DNA from 2 places in the Telluria sp. Soil_C_11 genome. Region 2 is predicted to be linked to the other one. Evidence: predicted binding sites of a transcription regulator. Region 2 holds the regulator's gene; the other holds the start of a gene.

Region 1 (3,620 bases), on a different contig from region 2:
GTTGCGCTGGTAGCCGACCAGTTGCAGGAAACCGCGTACGGCTTCCTCGGGGGTGTCGAACACCGGCAGCCCCGCATCGGCGCACAGTGCGCGCGCCTGTTCCACGCTGGCGCCGCCGAGCCAGCAGCACAGCACTGGCCGCGTGGCGGTCCGCAGCAGCGGCAGCAGCGCCCGCGCGATCTCGGCGCTCGGGACGATGGCCGTCGGCGCATGGATCACGAGCACGGCATCCGCATCCGGCTCGTCCAGCAAGGCTTGCAGGGCAAGGCGGTAGCGTCCCACCGGCGCGTCGCCGATGATGTCGACCGGGTTGCCATGAGACCAGGTGGACGGCAGTCCGGCGGACAGGCGCTCCACGGTGACGCCCGCCAGGCGCGCGAGCTGGCCGCCGCCCGCGACCAGCGCATCGGTCGCCATCACTCCCGGTCCGCCGCCGTTGGTCAGGATGGCCAGCCTCGGACCGGCAGGCCGGCGCGGCTGGGCCAGGATCGCCACGGCATCGAACAGCTCCTCGGTGGTATGGACCCGCAACATTCCGGCGCGACGGATCGCGGCGTCATAGACCAGGTCGGAGCCCGCCAGGGCGCCGGTATGGCTGAACGCGGCATGTGCCGCTTCAGCCACCCTTCCCGCCTTGACGATGACGGTCGGCTTGGCGCGTGCGGCACTGCGCGCTGCAGACATGAACTTGCGCGCCTGGCGCACGCTTTCGGCGTACAGCAGGATCGCGTCAGTGCCCGGATCGCTTGCCAGGTAGTCCAACAGGTCGCCGAAGTCGACGTCAGTGCCGTCGCCCAGCGACACGAAGCATGAGAACCCGATCTGGCGGGCGCGCGCCCAGTCCAGCACCGCAGTGACGAGTGCGCCGGACTGTGCAACGAAAGCGATTCGTCCCGGCAGCGCCGCCACCGGTGCGAAACTGGCGTTCAGCGCGCTGCCAGGCGCCAGCAGCCCGACGCAGTTCGGGCCGAGGATGCGCAGCAGGTAGGGCCGCGCGGCGTCCAGCATTGCCTGGCGCAGGCTGCGTCCATCGTCGCCGGTGGCGTCGAGCCCGGCGCTGAGGACGACGACCGCGCGGCAGCCGAGCTTGCCGAGCCGGGCGACAATGCCTGGAACCGTGTCGGCCGGGGTGCACACCAGCGCCAGCTCCGGCGCTCCCGGCAGGTCGCCGACATCGCGGTACACCGGCAACTCCTCGAGCTGGCGATACTTCGGATTTACCGGCCAGATCTTGCCGCGAAAGCCTGCACTGACGAGGTTGGCAAGAACCGTCGCGCCGACGCTGGCCGGCCGACTGGAAGCGCCGACGACGGCTACTGTGCCCGGACGAAAGAAGTGCTGCAGGTTCCGTACACTCATCGTTATACCCTCATGACGTTGGCGTTTCGCAAAGCCTAGCGAAGCCGCCTGCATAAATTTTGATGGAGGTCAAAATAGACGTAACTAAGTGTGCTAATTGCGGCGTCCTTGTAGACATGAGAGGCAGTGCGCACTAGGCTCATCGGGTGAAGGATTCCATGCCGGAGCACCAAATGGCTTACAAGACGATCCTCGTGCATGCCGACCTGAGCGACGCTGCGATCACCCGGATCCGCTGCGCTGCCCGCCTGGCACGGCAGTGCGGAGCCCATCTGGTCGGCGCGGCGCCGACCGGGATCTCGCGCTTCGTACCGCCCGAGGCGTTCACCGCCGGGCGCAATCCGCTGGCCAGCCGCTGCCAGAGTCTGCGCACAAAAGCCCAGCAGGCGCTCGAGCGCTTTTCCAACCTCGCACAAGCGGAAGGCGTGCTTTCGTACGAGCCGCGCCTGATCGATGACGATGCCGACGGAGGCATGCCTGTCCAGAGCCGCTATTGCGATCTCGCTATCGTCGGGCAGCCCGACCGCACTGTCATCGATCCCCTGCGACCGGCAGACCTGCCCGCGCGCCTGTTGCTGGCCGGCGGCCATCCGCTATTGATACTGCCGAACACCGGAATGCCCCCTACGCTCGACGGCGAAGCCCTGGTCGCGTGGAACGGCAGCGCGGAAGCATGCCGCGCCGTGGCCCGCGCGCTGCCCCTGCTCAGACTGGCACGCGGCGTCAGGATACTGGGAGTCGGCGACGAATTGCCCGCAACCGGACTGGAGCAGGAGCCGTGCGCCGCGTTGGCGGTGTGGCTGGACCGGCATGGTATCGCCGCCTCTCCACACCGTATAAGACGCCAGGAAGATGCCGGAAAGGTTCTGCTCGCCGAAGCCGCCAAAAGCGGCGTCACCCTGCTTGTGATGGGCGCTTACGGGCGTTCCCCGCTTCGCGAGGGGATGACGGATGGCATCACCGCGACGGTACTGCGCTGGGCACACTTGCCGGTGCTGTTTGCTCATTAGCCGGCCGCATGAGTATTTGATCGAAGTCGAACTTTTTACCACTCCTTCACCGACGTTGCGCCGCAGCGTCACTCACCATGAGGCCACCATGCCCTTATTTACGAGAAAAGCCGTGTGGTGCGCCGATCGCGCCGTCCTCCGTCACGTGCACCAGGCACTTCGTCACCGAATCAGGGAGCTCCAGGCCGGAACCGACGACGATTTCGCCAGAGGGTTCAGCCACATGGTCGCCACCGTCGAGGCAGGCCTGCGCCACGAGGAAACGCTTCTGGAAGCGTTGGGCGACCGGCACCTGCGCGAGCGAACGGCGGAGAACGCGATGATTCTTTGCGCGCTACACCGCGTTGCGCCGACGGTCGAGACTGGACAGGTGGAACCGGGCAGGCAACTCGCCGCCGCGCTCGAGCAAATGCTCGCGCTGCATCGCCTTTCCGGTGTACTGGCGACTTCAAGGCGAGCCGCACCTTTCCGCCTGCATGGACGCGCAGGGATGCGGGCCCATGCAATCCAGAAACGGACGCGTCAATTCCAGTAGGGCCTGGACTGCGATGCCTTCGATACAGGAAGTGCAGACGGCGGAAACGCCCACCCATGCCACGCCGTTGGCGTCGCCCGACACTCGGCGCCTCTTCGAACGCCGCTCGCAGCGTTACCTGCGGCGACTGCTTCCGAGCTTCTGCGCTATATTCGGCATCAGCGTCCTGGTTGCAGGCATGTGGAGCTTCGCGGTCGATGCGGAGCAGACACCGGCCAGCCTCGCGCTCCGCCTCACGCTGGTCGCGCTCGCCTCTTTCGCCTACCGGATGCCGCGCTCCGGGCCTTCGTTGGCTGGCCGTGCCTCCTTCGTCTACATGTTGCATGCCGCAGCGCTTGTCATCAGCGCCCGACCTGTCGCAGATGGTCTGCTGCAAGGCATGCCGGTCCTGTTTGTCTGGATGGTTGCCGCCGGCATGATCGAGCCACGTCCGGGACCGTGCGTGCGCATCCTCGCGCCGACCGCACTGCTCTGTGCGGCCACCGGTGTGTTGATGCTCCCTTCCTCCGCCGCGTTCGCCATCTGGTGCCTCGCCATCGCCGCTCCACTGCTCGCCGTTGCGCTCGGTGCGGCAACCTTGCGCCTGCGCCATGAAGCATGGTCGCGCGAGCGCCAGCTGCTGCGTGCATGCCGCTACGACAACCTGAGCGGTGCCCTGTCGCGTGCTTACCTGACGGAGCTGGCCCGGCACGACCTGTCGCTGGCGCAACGCCATC
Region 2 (3,620 bases):
CAGGTCGCGCCGGCTGCGCTGGAACAGCTCGCGCGCCGGGGTCGAGTGCAGGTAGATGTCCATCGGGTTCGGCATCGCGAACTTGATCGCACCCAGCGAGTTCTTCGGTCCCGGGCGCTGGCGCACGCGCGCCCGGCCCGCCTTGAGGTCGGCCACGCTGGCGCCCGGCGGCACCGTCTCCATCTCGTTCTGCGCGAGGTAGGCAGGGTTGCGCGCGAGTTTCGGCAGGATTTCCTTTTCCAGGATGCTGCGCGGGACGTTCCAGTACGGGTTGAACTCGAGGTAGCGCATCTGGCCGACGAACAGCGGGGTCTCCGTCTTGAGCGCGGTGCCGACCACCACCCGCATCTCGAGCGGCGGCTCGGCGCCGGGCGCATCGCCGCCGCCGTTCTGGAACGCCCACAGGCGGTACGCCGGCAGGTCGACCACGATCAGCGGGCCGCGGCCCAGATCAGGGAGCCAGCGCAGGCGCTCGAGCGTCAGTTCGAGCTGGCGCACGCGCTTCGCCAAGGGCACGTTGAGGGCGTCGATGGTGCCTCGGCCCAGCACGCCATCGTCAAGCAGCCCATGCCGCGCCTGGAAGCGCTCGACGCCCTCGGCCATCGGCTCGCTGTAGGTGCCCTCGGCCGGCGGCGGGGCATCGGCCGGCAGGTCGCCCAGCAGCACCAGGCGCTTGTACAGCGCCGTCGCGGCCGGGTAGGCGCCGCCGGGCACGACCTTGGCGTCCGGTTTCGGCAGCGCCGGCCAGGCTTGCCGGGACAGCTCGCGGTAATGCGCCAGCGCCGCCTTGACCCGGCCGTACTGGTTCAATTGGGGCTCGGCCGCCTGCACCGCGGCCTGCAGCTTGCCGCCGGCGAGTCCGGCGCGCAGGCGTTCGACCGGGTCGTACTGCTTCAGGCGCGCATCGGGCAGGCGGGTATGGTATTCGGAGCGCACGCGGCCGACGCGCAGGTCGGCCAGGTAGTGCAGCATCGCCGCGGTGAGCGCGACGTCGAAACGGGCGATATCGGCGTCGCCCGCGCTCAACTGGCGCTGCAGCGCGTCGGCGCCATAGTCGCGCGGGTCCAGGCCCTGCAGCCTGGCCTGGCGCAGCACCCATAGTGCGGCCGCGGCGGTCGACGGATTCCAGGCGGGGGCGTATTTGCGCGGGGCGTAGAAGCGCTCGAGCCAGCCGCGTTCGTCGTAGGGGCCCGAGGGCGCCGCGGACGACTGTGTGGCCTGGACGGCCAGGGTGCGGATGGTGGCGGGGATGGGCTGCGCGAGGGTGGAGCAGGGGACGAGTGCCACGGCTGCGCAAAGCGCGAGGGCGGCGCCGATTTTCTTGCTGAGTTTCATTGTTACCTTCGGACTTCGGCAACCGTACGTTGCCGATCCGAATCATACCCGTTCAGCGATACCGATGCGCTAGCCAGGCGTGCGCCCTCACGCCATCGGACTGCACTGCTCGGTCCCGGCCGCCATCGCCTTCAGGCGCGCCGGTTCGAGCAGGATCACTTCGCGCTTGTCGACCTGCACCAGCCCCATCTTCTTGAAGCGCGACAGCAGGCGGCTGATGCTTTCGATGGTCAGGCCGAGGTAGTTGCCGATGTCCTCGCGCGACATGCGTAATTGGAAACTGTTGGCCGCGTAGCCGCGCGCGGCGTAGCGGGCGGACAGGTTCACCAGGAACACGGCGAAGCGCTGCTCGGCGCGCATATTGCCCAACAGAAGCATGACGTTCTGTTCGCGCGTGATTTCCTGGCTCATGATGCGGTGGAAGTGGCGCAGCAGGGCTGGCACGTGGCCGAACAGGTCTTCCAGGCTGGCGAAGGGGATTTCGCAGACTTCGCTGTCTTCCAGCGCCACGGCGTCGCAGTGGTGGCGGTCGCCGCTGATCGCATCCATGCCCAGCAGCTCGCCGGCCATCTGGAAACCCGTGATCTGGGCTTCTCCGGCCGCGTTCACCTGGTAGGTCTTGAAATGGCCGAAGCGCACCGCGTACAGGTTGCGGAAGGGCTCGCCCATCCGGTACAGCGGCTCGTCGCGTTCGAGGCGGCGGCGCTTGCCGATGATCTTGTCGAGGCGGTCGATGTCCGCATCCTCCAGGCCCATCGGCAGGCACAGCTGGTGCATGCTGCATGCCGAGCAGCTTGCCTTCAGCGCCTGCACGTTCAGGGGCTTGTCGTCGTTCGGAAAGTGGATGGCCTGGAGCATCGGAAAGAAGAGGCGGTGGCGGTAAATACCTTGATTATACGGCCCGTTGTCACGCCCGGGGCCGCCTGCTGGCCTGCTGGCCGGCCTTCTGTCCATACTTTGTGGCATTTTCGCCGTGCCAAAGCCGTTCGCGGCCCGGACCTGCCTTGTCACACTGCCAATCGTGCGCGGCCCGGCCCATGCTAGATTCTGCACACGACAATATGCGGGGGACTTCCATGTTCGGTTTGGCGGCATTGGACCTGGCGCGCGTGCAGTTTGCGTTCACGATGTCGTTCCACATCCTGTTCCCGGCCATCACCATCGGCCTGGCCAGCTACCTTGCCGTGCTGGAACTGTGCTGGCTGAAGACGAAACGCCAGGTCTTCGTCGACCTGTACCACTTCTGGCTGAAGATCTTCGCCGTCAACTTCGGCATGGGCGTGGTCTCGGGCATCGTGATGGCTTACCAGTTCGGCACCAACTGGAGCTATTTTTCGGAATACGCCGGCGCCATCACCGGGCCGCTGCTGGCCTACGAAGTGCTGACCGCGTTCTTCCTCGAGGCCGGCTTCCTGGGCGTGATGCTGTTCGGCTGGACCCGGGTCGGGCCCGGGCTGCACTTCCTGGCCACCTGCATGGTGGCGCTCGGCACCCTGATCTCGGCCACCTGGATCCTCGGCTCGAACAGCTGGATGCAGACCCCGCAGGGCTATGCCATCGTCGAGGGCCGCATGGTGCCGGTCGACTGGCTCAGGATCATCTTCAATCCGTCGTTCCCGTACCGGCTGACGCACATGGCGATCGCGGCCTTCCTGTCGACCGCGCTGTTCGTCGGCAGCTCGGCCGCCTGGCACCTGCTGAAGGGACGCGGCAACGAGGCGGTGCGCACCATGCTGTCGATGGCGATGTGGATGGTGCTGGTGGTGGCGCCGATCCAGGCCGTGGTCGGCGACATGCACGGCCTGAACACCCTGCAGCACCAGCCGGCCAAGATCGCCGCCCTCGAAGGGCACTGGCAGAACGAAGGCGACAAGCCCTTGCCGCTGCTGCTGTTCGGCATCCCGTCGATGGAGGACGAGGAAACCAGGTTCGCGGTCGGCATCCCGCGGGTCGGCAGCTGGATCCTGACCCATACCTGGGCCGGCCAGATCAAGGGCCTCAAGGAATTCCCGCCCGACCAGCGGCCGAACTCGCTGATCATCTTCTGGAGTTTCCGACTGATGGTCGGGCTGGGCCTGCTGATGATCGCGCTGGGCGCCTGGAGCCTGTGGCTGCGCGTGAAGAAGCGGCTGTTCGACAGCCGCGGCTTCCTGCGCATGGCCATGTGGATGGGACCGGCGGGCCTGCTGGCGGTGCTGGCGGGCTGGATCACCACCGAGGTCGGGCGCCAGCCCTGGGTCGTGTACGGCGTGCTGCGCACCGCGGACGGCGCCTCGAAGATCACG

What was found. Region 2 encodes FNR, which switches genes on or off when oxygen is low (the NO sensors DNR and NnrR bind a similar motif). Its sites were predicted from a motif close to TTGATNNNNATCAA; they were not measured.
Region 1: a site for FNR is predicted at 1,419-1,432, ahead of AC3A6M_RS14500 (universal stress protein). Genes of this name have one in related genera too.

The regions. Positions count from the first base shown of each region.
Region 1 is NZ_JBDGIN010000007.1:282,619-286,238, forward strand. It holds gene AC3A6M_RS14495 (bifunctional acetate--CoA ligase family protein/GNAT family N-acetyltransferase) at 1-1,413, opposite strand, end outside; gene AC3A6M_RS14500 (universal stress protein) at 1,533-2,369, shown strand; gene AC3A6M_RS14505 (hypothetical protein) at 2,386-2,904, shown strand; gene AC3A6M_RS14510 (GGDEF domain-containing protein) at 2,918-3,620, shown strand, end outside.
Region 2 is NZ_JBDGIN010000002.1:373,305-376,924, forward strand. It holds gene AC3A6M_RS04595 (L,D-transpeptidase family protein) at 1-1,335, opposite strand, end outside; gene fnr (fumarate/nitrate reduction transcriptional regulator Fnr) at 1,423-2,193, opposite strand; gene AC3A6M_RS04605 (cytochrome ubiquinol oxidase subunit I) at 2,412-3,620, shown strand, end outside.